One region of the Pseudoduganella sp. GCM10020061 genome, then DNA from elsewhere that is predicted to be linked to it. Evidence: predicted binding sites of a transcription regulator. Region 1 holds the regulator's gene; the other holds the start of a gene.
The links. Region 1 encodes NrdR, which represses ribonucleotide reductase genes. Its sites were predicted from a motif close to CACNANATNTNGTG; they were not measured.
Positions count from the first base shown of each region.

Region 2: ACFSQR_RS10050 (ribonucleoside-diphosphate reductase subunit alpha) is a predicted target of NrdR. The motif match lies at 2,505-2,518, and genes of this name have one in related genera.

Region 1 is NZ_JBHUJS010000002.1:382,864-391,030, reverse strand. Features, by position in the region: gene tolB (Tol-Pal system beta propeller repeat protein TolB) at 1-942, opposite strand, end outside; gene ACFSQR_RS05580 (energy transducer TonB) at 947-1,789, opposite strand; gene ACFSQR_RS05575 (biopolymer transporter ExbD) at 1,800-2,234, opposite strand; gene tolQ (protein TolQ) at 2,251-2,934, opposite strand; gene ybgC (tol-pal system-associated acyl-CoA thioesterase) at 2,954-3,364, opposite strand; gene ACFSQR_RS05560 (SDR family oxidoreductase) at 3,682-4,428, opposite strand; ZMP/ZTP riboswitch at 4,540-4,650, shown strand; gene glyA (serine hydroxymethyltransferase) at 4,748-5,995, shown strand; gene nrdR (transcriptional regulator NrdR) at 6,016-6,483, shown strand; gene pilV (type IV pilus modification protein PilV) at 6,621-7,151, shown strand; gene ACFSQR_RS05540 (PilW family protein) at 7,157-8,071, shown strand; gene ACFSQR_RS05535 (PilX N-terminal domain-containing pilus assembly protein) at 8,068-8,167, shown strand, end outside.
Region 2 is NZ_JBHUJS010000003.1:590,032-598,198, reverse strand. Features, by position in the region: gene ACFSQR_RS10060 (sensor histidine kinase) at 1-727, shown strand, start outside; gene ACFSQR_RS10055 (sigma-54-dependent transcriptional regulator) at 756-2,225, shown strand; gene ACFSQR_RS10050 (ribonucleoside-diphosphate reductase subunit alpha) at 2,661-5,585, shown strand; gene ACFSQR_RS10045 (ribonucleotide-diphosphate reductase subunit beta) at 5,718-6,830, shown strand; gene ACFSQR_RS10040 (TIR domain-containing protein) at 6,913-7,416, shown strand; gene ACFSQR_RS10035 (DUF4231 domain-containing protein) at 7,413-8,167, shown strand, end outside.

The sequences.
Region 1 (8,167 bases):
ATTGCCGCCGGTGGCGGGCATGCGGTAGATCTGGGGACCGCCGCTGCGGTCGCTCGTAAAGTAGATGTACTGGCCGTCGCTCGAGAACTGCGGCTCGGTGTCGATGCCGGCGCTGTTCGAGACGCGGCGCAGGCCGGAGCCGTCGGCGTTGACGACGTAGATCTGGGTATGGTTGTCGCGCGACAGGGCGACTGCCAGCTTGCTGCCGTCCGGCGACCAGGCGGGCGCGGAGTTGTTGCCCTTCTGGTTGACGACCACGCGGCGGCCGCCGGTGACCAGGTCCTGCACGTAGATGATGGGCTTTTTCTGCTCGAACGAGACGTAGGCGACCTTGGTGCCGTCCGGCGACCACGATGGAGAGATGATCGGTTCGTTGGAGGTGACGGCGACCTGCGTGCCTTCGCCGTCGGCGTCCGCGACCTCCAGCTTGTACAGGCGGTTCGCGCGGTTCTCGTTGACGTAGGCGATGCGGGTGGCGAATGCGCCGCGCACGCCGGTCAGCTTTTCGTAGATGTCGTCGGCGATCTTGTGGGCCGCCAGGCGGGTGTAGCGCGCCGCGGTGGACTGGCCCATCGAGGACAGTTCGCCGCTGTTGACCGCGTCCAGCAGCTTGTAGCGCACGTCGTAGCGGCCGTCGGCCAGCTTGGACACGCTGCCCACCACCAGCGCGCGGGCGCCGCGCGCCTTCCATTCGTTATAGTCGACCGCGGAGGTTTCGGAGATGACGCGGCCCGCGTCGATCACCTTGAACACGCCGCTGCGCTCCAGGTCGGCCTTGATCACGTTCGATACGATCGCAGGGGCGATGGCTTCGTCGGCAAAGCTGGCCACCGCGACCGGGATCTGGGTGCTGCCCACGCCGGAGATCTCGAAACGCAGCTGCGCATTCGCCGAAGCGGCGACAATCGCGCCGCACAGGATCAGGCCTTTTGCAAAATTCATGTGTTCATTCCTTTAGTCTGAAGATAGGCTCGATCGTCCGTTCGACCGTGCCGTTCTTTTTCTTCGGCAGCGGGGACGATGCGGTGATCGCCTGTTCCACTGCAAGGTCATACTCGGGTATTCCACTGCTCTTGATCTTCCTGAAGCTGATGATCTCGCCGGTCGGCAGTTGCTCGATCCGGTACACCGCGCGCGGGTCGCCAGGCACATCCCGGTTGCCGCCGTAGATGATGTTGCCCTTGATCTTGGCGGTCAGGCTGGCGATGTATCCCGGGTCGCTCTTGGGCGCGGCCGAACGCGCGGCCGTGCCGCTGCCGCCGCTGCCGGCAGCTTCCGTCAGGCGGCGCATCTCTTCGTCGCGCAGCGCCTTGAGCTGCTTTTCCTCGGCCGCCTTGGCCTTGGCCAGCTTGTCGGCCTTGAGCTTCGCTTCCTTCGCCAGTCTTTCCTTCTCGAGCTTTTCCTGCTGTTCCTTCTTCAGCTGTTCCTGCTTGGCCAGCTGCTCGGCCTTCTTGCGTTCATCTTCCTTGCGCTTCTTTTCGCGTTCCAGCGCGATGTCCGGCGGCGTCTGGGCCACCGGCTCCTCGACCTTTTGCGGCGGCGGCTCAGGTTCCGGCTCCGGCTTGACCTCCGGCTCGGCCTGCACCGGCTGCGGCAGCGGCGCGGCCATTTCGGGCGTCACGCTCCATACTTCCGCTTCCATCGCCACTTCCTCGGTGGCCTGCCACTGCGTGCCGAACCACAGGAAGAACAACAGCCCGGCGTGCATCACCACCGCCAGCACGATGGCCGACAGGCGGGACGGTTCCGGCGGCACCTGGTAATGGCTGCCTGCTACTGCGCTTGTCATCGCTCGCTACTCACTTCGTCGCCAGGCCGACGCGGTTGATCCCCATTTTCTTCGCTTCCGAAATCAGCTGGATCACCTCGTCGTACTTCACGTCCTTGTCGCCCGAGATCATGACCGGGAGTTCGGGCTGCTCGTCATGCAGCGCGCGCAGGCGCTGCACCAGCGCCGGGCGGTCGTCCACCGTCTCCAGCGCGCGCGGGTTCTTGCCGTTGATGGCGATCGACAGCTGGTTCGGCTGCACGATCACCTGGATATAGTCGTCCGGCGGCTGCGCCGAGCGCTCCGCCTTGGGCAGGTTGATCACGGCCGGGCTGTTCGACGGCGGGATCGCCATGAAGATAATCAGCAGCACCAGCATCACGTCGATGTACGGCACGACGTTGATCTCGGACTTGAACTTCCTGCGTCGTCCGCCGCGAAGGCTGCTGGAGAAGGAACTGGCCATGGCTGTCGTCCCGTCCTTAGCGCGACTGGCGCTGCAGGATGTTGGAGAACTCTTCGACGAAGCTCTCGAAGCGCGTGGCCAGGCGGTCGATGTCGTGCGTGAAGCGGTTGTACGCCACCACCGCAGGGATCGCGGCGAACAGGCCGATCGCGGTCGCGATCAGCGCTTCGGCGATGCCGGGGGCGACCACCATCAGCGTGGCCTGCTCGACGCTGGCCAGGCCGCGGAAGGCGTTCATGATGCCCCACACGGTGCCCAGCAGGCCCACGTAAGGGGACACCGAGCCGACCGAGGCGAGGAAGTTCAGGTGCAGGTCGAGCGCATCGAGCTCGCGCTGGAAGGCGGCGCGCATCGCACGGCGCGCGCCATCGAGCACGGCGCCGGTGTCGAGCGCGTCGCGCGCTGCCTGCTTGCCCTTGATGTACTCGCCCATGCCCGCCTCGAAAATGCGTGCCAGTGCGCCGCCGTGTTCGCGCGAACTGCTCGCGTTCTGGTGCAGGGTGTGCAGGTTACCGCCTGCCCAGAAGGTCCGTTCAAACTTTTCGGTCTGGTTGCGCGCGGCGCGGATCGCAAACAGCTTACGGAAAATATAGGTCCAGCTTACCAGCGAAAGGCCAAGCAGCAGCGCCATGATCAACTGGACGATCAGGTGCGCATTTGCAATTAATTCGACAAAGGACAGGTCTTGGGCTGCGTTCATTATTAACGTTTCTGGGTAATCAAATGTGAGCGGCGCGCATGGCGGCTGCGGCCGTGTCGGGCAGGCCACGCGGGCGCAGGGTGGCGGCGTCCACGCAGCCTACTTTGACGCGGGCACTGGCCAGGAGCTGCTCGCCGCACCACGCTTGCTGCAGGAACTCGACCGACGCGCGGCCAAGCTTCTCAACCTGCAATGTTAATTTTAGTTCATCATCCAGCCGCGCCGGCGCATGATAGTCCACCGCGGCACTGCGCACGACGAAGATGGCGCCGGCCTCGCCCGCCAGCGACTGCTGCGATATGTCCACGGAGCGCAGCCACTCGGTGCGGGCGCGCTCGAAAAACTTGAGGTAGTTTGCGTAGTAAACGATGCCACCGGCGTCCGTGTCCTCGTAATAGACCCGGACTGGCCAGTCGAAAGCTGAAGGCATGTCAATTGCCATAAGTGAACTTGTGAAACATTTTACGCGATTTTCCACAGAGCTATGTACGTCACCGAACATAGCAGGGTCATCACTTGTAGTTATGGGTTGTTCTATGTGCAAGCTTTACAGCGAAGCGGGCTCAGTAGAGCTTACCGGATGGCAAATCGCCAAGGTTTGTAACATTCCCTAACATTTGGGGTAGTGGCGATACATTCGCCATCCCGGCGAAGGCTGGGGCCCATGCCGGACTTCCGAAGTGGCCCAGACGCTAACGGCGCGCCGCCTCAGCATGGATCCCTGCCTGCGCAGGGATGACGTTGACGTCAGCTCCGCTTGATGTTGAAGGGCGAGAAGCCCTGGCATACCGGCATCATCTCGATATTGTTGATGTTGACGTGCGGCGGCAGCTTTGCCACCCACAGCGCCGTCTCCGCAATGTCCTGCGCGGTCAGCGGCTGCGTGCCTTCGTACACCTTGGATGCGGCCGCGTCGTCGCCCTTGAAGCGGACGTTGGAAAACTCGGTTCCCCCGCACAGGCCCGGCGCGATGTTGGTCGCGCGCACGCCCGTGCCGACCAGGTCCGCACGCAGGTTCAGCGTGAACTGTTCGACGAAGGCCTTGGTCGCGCCGTACACGTTCCCGCCGGGGTAGGGGTAGTGGCCCGCGATCGATCCGAGGTTGATGACCAGCCCGGAACCGCGCGCGACCATCGAGGGCAGCAGCGCACGGGTGATCGTCACGAGGCCGGTGCAGTTGGTGGCGATCATGGTTTCCCAGTCGTCCACCAGCGCTTCCTGCGCCGGCGCGGTACCGAGCGCGAGCCCTGCGTTGTTGATCAGGATCTCCACCTGGCGCCACGATTGGGGCATCATCGCCAGCGCGTCCTCGACCGAGGTGCGGCTGGTCATGTCCATCGGCACGGGCAGGCAGTTTTCGCCCAGCTCGTCCGCCAGCGCGCGCAGCCGGTCCTCGCGGCGCCCGGTAATAATGGCCTGATAACCGTTTTTAACGAAAGTTCGCGCCATTTCGGCGCCAAAGCCCGACGTTGCACCTGTGATCAATACGATCATGTGGGATCCTGATGATTGTTATAGCGGTGAATTGTATGACAATGACCATGCATATTGATAGGGGCTTTCTTGCCGCTTGTGCTGACTTAACTTACAATCTTGGCTCCATTTTCCGTCTCACGTGACTGGCGAAATGCCGCGCCGGATCAACCGCGCTGCAAAAAAGGTGGGAACCCACCGGGGAACGTGAGATGTCCAATGCCGTTCGCCTGGGCAGCCAAAACGATGGAAAGCGTTGGGGCGGCCATTCTGCTGGACGGCTCCCCGGCTTTAATCTTCGACACGCCCGTGCCCCGGCACATTATCGATTGGAGTTTTCATGTTTGCCAAAGACCATACGCTCGCCAACATCGACCCTGAACTGTGGGACGCGATCCAGAAGGAGAACGCGCGCCAGCAGGACCACATCGAACTGATCGCCTCCGAAAACTACACCTCGCCGGCCGTGATGCAGGCGCAGGGCTCGCAGCTGACCAACAAGTACGCTGAAGGCTATCCGGGCAAGCGCTACTACGGCGGCTGCGAATTCGTCGACATCGCCGAGCAGCTCGCGATCGACCGCGTGAAGAAGCTGTTCGGCGCGGAAGCGGCCAACGTGCAGCCGAACTCCGGTTCGCAGGCCAACCAGGGCGTGTTCTTCGCCATGCTCAAGCCGGGCGACACGATCATGGGCATGTCGCTGGCCGAAGGCGGCCACCTGACCCACGGCATGGCGCTGAACATGTCGGGCAAGTGGTTCAACGTGGTCTCCTACGGGCTGACCGAGCAGGAAGACATCGACTACGACGCGATGGAGCGCCTGGCGCACGAGAAGAAGCCGAAGATGATCATCGCGGGCGCATCGGCGTTCTCGCTGAAGATCGACTGGGAGCGCTTCGCCAAGGTCGCCAAGGACGTCGGCGCCTACTTCATGGTCGACATGGCGCACTACGCCGGCCTGATCGCCGCGGGCGTGTACCCGAACCCGGTGCCGCATGCCGACTTCGTCACCTCCACCACGCACAAGTCGCTGCGCGGCCCGCGCGGCGGCATCATCCTGATGAAGGCCGAGCACGAAAAGGCCATCAACTCGGCGATCTTCCCTGGCATCCAGGGCGGCCCGCTGATGCACGTCATCGCCGGCAAGGCCGTGGCGTTCAAGGAAGCGCTGGAGCCGTCGTTCGTCGACTACCAGAAGCAGGTGGTGAAGAACGCCGACGCGCTGGCCAAGGCGCTGATCGCGCGCGGCCTGCGCATCGTGTCCGGCCGCACCGAATCGCACGTGATGCTGGTGGACCTGCGCGCCAAGAACCTGACCGGCAAGGAAGCGGAAGCGATCCTCGGCCAGGCGCACATGACCTGCAACAAGAACGGCATCCCGAACGACCCGCAAAAGCCGTTCGTCACCTCCGGCATCCGCCTGGGCTCGCCGGCGTTCACCACCCGCGGCTTCAAGGAAGAGGATGCGACCCTGGTCGGCAACCTGATCGCCGACGTGCTCGACAACCCGCACGACGCGGCGACCATCGAGCGCGTCAAGGCCGAGGTCAAGAAGCTGACCGACAAGTACCCTGTGTACGCGTCCTGAGCTGATTCGGCACGCCGGCGATGAAGTGTCCCTTCTGTCACCACGACGACACCCAGGTCCTCGAGACCCGGGTGCAGGAGGATATCGACGCCATTCGCCGGCGCCGCCGCTGCGGCAAATGCGATAAACGGTTTACCACGTTCGAGCGGGTCGAGCTGTCGATGCCGATCGTCGTGAAGAAGAACGGCATGCGCACCGAATACGCGTCGTCCAAGCTGCGCGGCAGCCTGATGCTCGCGCTGCGCAAGCGGCCGGTGCCTGCGGATGCGATCGACATGGCCATCGCCGCCATCGAAGAAAAGCTGCTGACCAGCGGCCAGCGCGAGGTCGATTCCGGCTTCATCGGCGAGCTCGTGATGCAGGAGCTCAAGCGCCTGGACAAGGTCGCGTACATCCGCTTCGCCTCCGTCTACAAGAACTTCGAAGACCTGAACGAATTCCAGGAAGCGATCGCGGAAGTCGGTACCGACGGCAAGCCCCGCAAGTAATCCAGGGAGCCCTCCCCGCAGGGGACCTTCCCCGGCTCCATTCGATCCCCGCACACGGTTGAGCCACCTCACGCTCGGCCTGACCCACCCCGTTACCTTGGAAATGCGTTGAACCCAACGCACTTTCGGAGGCGACGATGCGCTGCGGCGGCTATTCCCTGATAGAGGTCCTGGTGGCGATGTTCGTGCTCGCGGCCGGCGTCCTTGGCGCTGCGGGCACGCAGGCCGTCGCAACGCGCATGCGCCACGATTCGGACCTCATGACGGCCGCGGTGCGCCTCGGCGCCACGCTCGCCGAACGGATGCGCGCCAACCCGTCGGCGTTGGTGGCTTACGTATTCGACTACGACGCAGGCGACGGCGCCGGTCCGGCCGCGCCTCCCGCCCGATGCTTTGCGGGCGCCGCCTGCAACTCCACCCAGCTCGCCGCATTCGACATCCACGACGTCTCGCAGGCGCTGGCCGCATCGTTCCCCGGCGGCCGCATCAAGGTATGCCGCGACGCCCAGCCATGGAACGCGTCGCGCGAATCGCTCCGGTGGCCGTGCAGCGACGCCGCCGGCGCGCCCTACGTCATCAAGATCGGCTGGCGCGAACGCAGGTCCGATACCACCTCGTCCCGCACCCGCGATGACGGGCCGCGCGTCGCGCTGCCCGTGCCGGAGTAGACGCCATGGGTCGCGCAGGCGCAAGTCGCGGCTGGATACTGGCCGAGCTGCTGGTGGCGATGGCGGTCGGCCTGGCCGTGTCGCTGTTCGCCGCGTCGCTGATGGTGGCGTCCAACGCGAGCTACGTGGCGCAGGAGGACATCGCTACGGTGGAGGACGCGGGGCGCTTTGCGCTCGATGCGCTGGGCAGGGCGGTGCGCCAGGGATCGTATGTGGACTGGGACCAGTTCGTCGGGGACGCCGGCGATGCACCTGCAATGGTACTCGGGCTGGACAGCCGCTCGCTCCCGGGCACGGCGCCGGGGCTCGATCACCCGCGCGACGATGCAGTCAACGGCAGCGACGTTCTGGCCGTACGCTACGCCGCCACGCCGGACGGCAGCGTGCTCAATTGCGCAGGCTTCCCCGTCACCGACGATGTGCGCGGATGGAGCATCTTCTACGTCGCGCGCGGCGTCGATGGCATCGCCGAGTTGCGCTGCAAGTACCGGGGTCCCAACGCCTGGCGCGCGGAAGCGATTGCCCGTGGCATCGACACCATGCAGGTCCTGTATGGCATCGACACCGATACGCCGCAGGATGGCCTGCCCGACACGTATGAAAATGCCGATGCGGTCGCGGCGCGTGACGCCGGCCTGGCGCTGGCCGGCGCCAATGCCGCCGCGCGCGAGCGCGACTTCAACCGCAAGACCCATTGGAAAAGGGTCTGCGCGGTGCGTGTCAGCCTGCTGCTGCATGGGACCCGGACCGCGCGGCGCGGCGACATGCCGGAGGCGTTCCACCTGTTCGGCCCCGGCTACCCGGGCAACGATGGCGATGCCGGCACCGTGATCGAGGCCGCGCAGCTGCCCGAGGCATTGCGCTACCGGGACCGGCGCCTGTTCTCGGCGACTTTCATGCTGCGGAACCGGCCGGTATGAAGCGCGCGAATCACAGCCGTATTCCGCAGCGGGGCGCCGCGCTCGCGGTCACGCTGTTCCTGATGATCGCGGTGCTGGCGATCGGCATCGCTGCCG
Region 2 (8,167 bases), on a different contig from region 1:
CTTCCTGCAGGACGTGAGCGCTATCGAGAACCAGGCGCAGGAACTCAAGCTGGCATCGATGGGGCGGCTAACCGCCTCGATCGCGCACGAGGTGCGCAATCCGCTCTCGGCCATCAGCCATGCCACGTCGCTGCTGGCCGAGGACCTGGTCGAGAAGCCGCACAAGCGCCTGCTCAAGATCGTGGGCGACAACGTCGGCCGCGTGAACCGCATGGTCGAGGACATCCTGCAGCTGTCGCGCAAGGTGCAGCCGCACGGCGAGCCGGTGCATTTGCAGGCCTTCCTCGCCGAGGTGGTGGCGGAGTTCCAGGAAACCCACAAGCTGGCCGATGGTATAGTCGCTTTCGAGGCGCGGTCCAACCCGGCGGTGCGCTTCGATCCGCTGCACCTGCGCGAGGTGATTGCCAACCTGCTCAACAACGCGGTGCGCTACGCGAGCGGGGCGCCGGGCAGCATCCGGCTGTACGCCGTGAGCGATGGCCGGACCGAGCTGCACGTGCAGGACGACGGCCCCGGCATCACGCCCGATGTGCGTGCCCACCTGTTCGAGCCGTTCTACACCACCTCCAGCAAAGGCACCGGCCTGGGCCTGTACCTGGCGCGCGAACTGTGCATGAACAACCACGCCAACCTCGACTACGAATACCGCTTCGACGGCATGCACGGCAACCAGCGCAAGGCAAGCGGCAGGTTCGTGATCACCTTCGGCCAGCGCAACGGCATCTAGCGCAAGCAGATTTGAAAGGCAGCACTCAATGAGTTCACCCCGCATCCTGGTAGTCGACGACGAAGCAGACCTGCGCGAGCTGCTCGAGATCACGCTCGTGCGGATGGGGCTCGACGTCGACAGCGCCGAGACGCTGCGCGAAGCGCGCGCCTTCCTCAAGGAGAACAGCTACGCGCTGGTGCTGACCGACATGCGCCTGCCCGACGGGCTGGGACTGGAACTGGTGCGCGAGGTAGCCGCGAGCTACAAGTCGACGCCGATCGCGGTGGTCACCGCGTACGGTTCGGCGGACAACGCCGTCATCGCGCTCAAGGCGGGCGCCTTCGACTACGTCTCCAAACCCGTGGTGCTGGACGAACTGCGCGTGATGGTGCAGTCCGCGCTGCGCCTGTCCGCGCCGGGTCCGGACGCGGCCGCGGCCACGCCGCCGTCGCGCCTGATCGGCGGCTCCGAGAAAATGCAGGCGCTGCGCGCGCAGATCGGCAAGCTGGCGCGCTCGATGGCGCCGATTTCCATCACCGGCGAATCGGGCAGCGGCAAGGAACTGGCCGCGCGCGAAATCCACGCGCAGTCGACGCGCGCCGGCAAGCCCTTCATCGCGGTGAACTGCGGCGCGATCCCGGAGGCGCTGATGGAAGCGGAGTTCTTCGGCTACCGCAAGGGCGCGTTCACGGGCGCGGCGGACGAGCGCGACGGCTTCTTCCAGGCCGCCAATGGCGGCACGCTCATGCTCGACGAAGTGGCGGACCTGCCGCTGGCGATGCAGGTCAAGCTCCTGCGCGCGATCCAGGAGCGCCGCGTGCGCAAGATCGGCGCGACCGTGGAGGAGCCGGTGGACGTGCGCATCATCAGCGCCACGCACCAGGACCTGGCGAAGTGTGTTGAAAACGGCAAGTTCAGGCAGGACTTGTTCTACCGCTTGAACGTCATCGAACTGGCGCTGCCGCCGCTGCGCGAGCGCCTGGACGACCTGCCGATGCTGGCCGATGCGGTGCTGGCGCGGCTGGCGCCGGCCCGGCAGGCTCCGGCGCGGCTGGGACCGGGCGTGATGGATGCGCTGCGGGCGTACAGCTTCCCGGGCAATGTGCGCGAGCTGGAGAACGTGCTGGAACGCGCACTGGCATTTGCCGCGGACGGCGTGATCGAAGTGGGGGACTTGTCGCTCAAGGCGGCGCGGCCGGCCGAGCAGCGGGTGCCGGCAGCGGCGCTCGTGCCGCCAGCGCCACCGCCGCCGCACCCGGTTTCCGCGCAACCGGAGGTCGCCGAGCGTGGCGCACCGGCGGTAGCGCCGGCTGCGGCGCGGCCCTCGTTGCCCCATGTGCCGGATACGCTGCCGAGCGACCTGCCCGCTTATTTGGAACAGGTGGAGCGGGAGATCATCCTGCGGGCACTGGCGCAGACGCAGTTCAACCGCACCCAGGCGGCGCAACTGCTGGGGATCAGCTTCCGGCAGTTGCGTTATCAGATGCAGAAGCTGGACATCCAGGCGCCCGAATAGCGGTGCCCCGTCTGCCAGCGTTTGGCGGAAATGACTATTTATATGGCGATTCCGCCAAAAAGCCGGGGACGGTATTGCCGCCTTGGCGCCGCCGCGGACAGTCCCGTTCCCGGAGCCTCATGCATACGTAAGTTAGTGCTCGCTAACCGCGCAAGGCTTTCCGTTCGCGGCCTTTCCAAAGTCAAGTGTGCACGGGAAAAAAATAGACAAAAATTTAGGTTTGGAGTTGTTGCACAGGGCAATTTCAGGCACTACAATTAGTCCCATCTTAAGACTCATCACTAGATGTAGTAGCAAAACGGGGAACTCTCCCCAAGTAGTAGATTCCACACAATTGAAGCGAAAGCCAGCTGGCGGCATCGGTTGGCGGGGTTTTTTCTGCCTTATTAATGAATAACGAAGCGGCGGCACGACCGTCGCACTGTTGGGGGCCCAATGCAAACTTCTCAAGACATTTCCACTTCCCACGCTTCCGCTACCACGGCCGCACCACGCGCTGACGTGTCGGCCACCGAGGCGGCTTCGCGCGGCGACTACCGCATCATCCGCCGTAACGGCGCCGTGGTCGCGTTCGAGCCGTCCAAGATTTCGGTCGCGATGACCAAGGCCTTCATCGCCGTCAACGGCGGCCAGGCCGCCCAGTCCGCGAGCATTCGCGACCTGGTGGAACAGCTGACCAACAACGTGGTGGCTGCGCTGGTGCGCCGCCAGCCGTCCGGCGGCACCTTCCACATCGAAGACGTGCAGGACCAGGTGGAACTGTCCCTGATGCGTTCGGGCGAGCATGACGTCGCGCGCGCCTACGTGCTGTACCGCGCCAAGCAGATGGAAGAGCGCAAGGCCGCGCGTGAAGCGCAAGGCGCGCCAGTCGTGGCTGCACCGCAGATCCACGTGGTCGACGGCGGCACCCGCCGCCTGCTGGACATCGAAGAAGTCCGCTCCCTGATCGGCGCCGCCTGCGTCGGCCTCGAAAAGCACGTCGACGCCGAAGCCATCCAGGCCGAAACCGTCAAGAACCTGTACGACGGCGTGCCGGTCGAAGAACTGCACAAGTCCGCCATCCTGGCCGCCCGCGCGCTGATGGAAAAGGATCCTGCGTACAGCCAGGTGACCGCACGCATCCTGCTGCACACCATCCGCAAGGAAGTGTTCGGCCAGGAAGTGCCGCAGGCGAAGGCCGCTGCGCACTACGTGACCTACTTCCCGCAGTACATCGCCAAGGGTATCGCCAACGAACTGCTCGACCCGCAGCTGGCAACCTTCGACCTGGACAAGCTGGCCAAGGCGCTGGTCGCGGACCGCGACCTGCAGTTCGGCTACATCGGCCTGCAGACCCTGTACGACCGCTACTTCCTGCACGTGCGCGACGTGCGCATCGAGATGCCGCAGGCGTTCTACATGCGCGTCGCGATGGGCCTGGCGCTGAACGAAACCGACCGTGAAGCGCGCGCCATCGAGTTCTACAACCTGCTGTCGACCTTCGACTTCATGTCGTCGACCCCGACCCTGTTCAACTCGGGCACCCTGCGTTCGCAGCTGTCCTCGTGCTACCTGACCACCGTCTCGGACGACCTGGAAGGCATCTACGACGCGATCAAGGAAAACGCACTGCTGGCCAAGTTCGCCGGCGGCCTGGGTAACGACTGGACCCCGGTGCGCGCGCTGGGCGCCCACATCAAGGGCACCAACGGCAAATCGCAGGGCGTGGTCCCGTTCCTGAAAGTGGTGAACGACACCGCCGTCGCGGTCAACCAGGGCGGCAAGCGCAAGGGCGCGGTCTGCGCCTACCTGGAAACCTGGCACATGGACGTGGAAGAATTCCTCGACCTGCGCAAGAACACCGGCGACGACCGCCGCCGCACCCACGACATGAACACCGCGAACTGGATTCCGGACCTGTTCATGAAGCGCGTGATGGAAAAGGGCCAGTGGACCCTGTTCTCGCCGTCGGAAGCGCCAGACCTGCACGACAAGGTCGGCAAGGCCTTCGAAGAAGCCTACACCGGCTACGAAGCCAAGGCGGCGCGCGGCGAAATGCGCGTCTTCAAGAAGGTCGAGGCGCTGGACCTGTGGCGCAAGATGCTGTCGATGCTGTTCGAGACCGGCCACCCATGGATCACCTTCAAGGACCCATGCAACATCCGTTCGCCGCAGCAGCACGTGGGCGTGGTCCACAGCTCGAACCTGTGCACCGAGATCACCCTGAACACCAATGAATCGGAAATCGCGGTCTGCAACCTGGGCTCCGTGAACCTGCCGGCCCACATGAAAGAGGGCAAGCTGGACCACGTCAAGCTGCAGAAGACCGTGCGCACCGCAATGCGCATGCTGGACAACGTCATCGACATCAACTACTACGCTGTCGACAAGGCCCGCAACTCGAACATGCGCCACCGTCCGGTCGGCATGGGCGTGATGGGCTTCCAGGACTGCCTGCACATGATGCGCGTGCCGTTCGCCTCGCAGGAATGCGTGGAGTTCGCCGACACCTCGATGGAAGCCGTCTGCTACTACGCCTACCTGGCATCGTCAGAGCTGGCCGAAGAGCGCGGCCGCTACGAGTCGTACGCCGGTTCGCTGTGGGACCGCGGCATCCTGCCGCAGGACTCGATCAAGCTGCTGGCCGAAGAGCGCGGCGCCGACTACCTGCAGCAGGACACCTCGTCCAAGATGGACTGGACCGTGGTCCGCGAGCGTATCAAGCAGCACGGCATGCGCAATTCGAACTGCGTGGCGATCGCTCCGACCGCGACCATCTCGAACATCATCGGCGTGTCCGCTTGCATCGAGCCGACCTTCCAGAACCTGTACGTGAAGTCCAACCTGTCGGGCGAGTTCACCGAGATCAACGCCTACCTGGTGCGCGACCTGAAGGCGCGCGGCCTGTGGGACGAAGTGATGATCGCCGACCTGAAGTACTTCGACGGCTCGCTCTCCAAGATCGACCGCGTACCGCAGGACCTGCGCGACATCTACGCTACCGCGTTCGAAGTCTCGCCGACCTGGCTGGTGGAAGCCGCATCGCGCCGCCAGAAGTGGATCGACCAGGCCCAGTCGCTGAACATCTACATGGCCGGCGCATCGGGCAAGAAGCTGGACGAGACCTACAAGCTGGCATGGCTGCGTGGCCTGAAGACCACCTACTACCTGCGCACGATCGCCGCGACGCACATGGAGAAGTCGACCTCCCGCACCGGCGCGCTGAACGCAGTGGCAGTGGACGGCGGCATGTCCGCCTCGGCGACGGCGGCTGCAGCAGCGGTCACCGCAGCTGCAGCGCCGGCAGCAGTCGAAGAAGGCGCCGCCTGCTACCTGCGTCCAGGCGACGACGGTTTCGAGGAATGCGAAGCCTGCCAGTAACCTAAGCGAAGAGGGGACTGTCCCTATGGGACTGTCCCCCGCCTTAAGCCCAGGGGACTGTCCCCAACGGGGACCGTCCCCAGCTTTTCAGCCAGAACAGAACCACCTACAAAATAAACGAGGACGAACACAATGCTATCTTGGGATGACGAAGCCGCTTCCAGCGCCGCGCCAGCCGCGCGTCCACAAGCCCCAGCCGACACCGGCGCCACCGCAGAGCAGGTGGCAAAGCGCGTTAACGCCGACGACAAGCGCATCATCAATGGCAAGACCGACGTGAACCAGCTGGTCCCATTCAAGTACAAATGGGCATGGGACAAGTACCTGGCCGGCTGCGCCAACCACTGGATGCCGCAGGAAGTGAACATGCAGCGCGACATCGAGCTGTGGAAGAACCCGAACGGCCTGTCCGAAGACGAGCGCCGCCTGGTCAAGCGCAACCTGGGCTTCTTCGTCACCGCCGACTCGCTGGCCGCGAACAACATCGTGCTGGGCACCTACCGCCACATCACCGCCCCCGAGTGCCGCCAGTACCTGCTGCGCCAGGCGTTCGAAGAGGCGATCCACACCCACGCCTACCAGTACATCGTGGAGTCGCTGGGCCTGGACGAGAAGGAGATCTTCAACGCCTACAACGAGATCGATTCGATCCGCGACAAGGACCAGTTCCTGATCCCGTTCATCGACACGCTGACCGATCCTGAGTTCAAGACCGGCACCGTGGAGCAGGACCAGAAGCTGCTCAAGTCCCTGATCGTGTTCGCCTGCCTGATGGAAGGCCTGTTCTTCTACGTCGGCTTCACCCAGATCCTGGCGCTGGGCCGCCAGAACAAGATGATGGGCGCCGCCGAGCAGTACCAGTACATCCTGCGCGACGAGTCCATGCACTGCAACTTCGGCATCGACCTGATCAACACGATCAAGATGGAAAACCCGCTGCTGTGGACCCCGGCCTTCAAGGAAGAGATCAAGACGCTGTTCCTGAAAGCGGTCGACCTGGAGTACCGCTACGCGGAAGACACCATGCCGCGCGGCGTGCTGGGCCTGAACGCCACCATGTTCAAGGGCTACCTGCGCTTCATCGCCAACCGCCGCGCGGTGCAGATCGGCCTGGAGCCGCTGTTCCCGAACGAGGAAAACCCGTTCCCGTGGATGTCGGAGATGATCGACCTGAAAAAAGAACGCAACTTCTTCGAGACCCGCGTGACCGAGTACCAGACCGGCGGCGCCCTGAACTGGGACTAATTATTGATTTATCGCTGCTTGTCTTAGCAGTCGCCTAAGTCGACAACGTGGCGACTGCACCCTTTGCAAAAAAAGGAGACAAATGAGTTACCGAAATAAGACTTATGTGATCTTCGATGGGGATGAAGATATTTGGGCGTATGGCCGAATGAAAGGGTGGAATGCCCTCGAAACGGTCGACTTTAATTTTTTCGATGCCCACGACCTTAATGCTCTGCGCGATGGCAGTGCGGAGTCTACGGTCAAAAGAAAGTTACGCGAGCGGCTGGCCAACGCGAAGCAGGCCATTGTCTTGATTGGGGAGAATACAAAAAATCTGTATCGGTACGTGCGATGGGAAATCGAATGCTGTATCGACTTGGGTATTCCGATCGTCGCTGTAAACCTCAATGGCCTTCGCATCATGGACGGAAAACTTTGCCCACCCATCTTAAAAAATAAGTGTGTTGTTCATGTCCCATTCAAAATGAAAATTATCAGGCTCGCTCTCGATGATTTTTGCGCCAACTACCACCAATATGTTGCGCAAGGGATCACCGACTGCTTTTATCCTGCCGCTACATATTCCAGTCTGGGGATCGAATGAAGGATGAAGATTATCCTGCCCTCTACCGTGCCGGGGACCGATTAGCAAGCAAAGCGCAGACACATTTTTTTAAAGTTCTCTTCCTCAATTTATTCTTACTTGTCATCGCTGCAACGCTGTCTGTTTTTGACCTTCCGCTTGTCGAAATCGCCTACGCTCAAGCCACCGTGCTTTTACTCAGTTTGGGCTGTGCATTATACTTGGGCTTCGCGCGCCCGGAAAGGATTTGGTATGGCGGGAGAGCCTTGGCGGAATCAATAAAAACGGTAACGTGGCGATACATGATGAGGGCTGAGCCCTACAATGTGCCCGACGCACAGGCGCGATTGGCATTCATTGAGGTCCTAGCTAAATTGAGAGGGAGTAATACAGAAATATCGAAGAAGTTACTTGATGAAAGTATGAGCTATCAAGTAACTAATTTCATGGTGTCGACGCGTGCTCTTTCTTTTTCAAAGCGGAAAGAATTTTATCTTCAGGGACGTATTTGCGATCAACTGAACTGGTATCAAGGCAAAGCTCGGGCTAATGATAGAGCGGCGACGATCTTTTTCGTTGTGCTGTGTGCTGCGAACATCATCGCTATCGGACTCGCACTCTCTAGAATAAAGTATTCAGATGAGCAGTTTTGGCCGACTGATATAGCAATTGCCATTGCTGGAGCACTACTTGCTTGGACTCAAGCTAAACGATATCGCGAGTTAAGCGCCTCATACGCGCTAACCGCACAAGAAATTAGTTTGATTCGAGA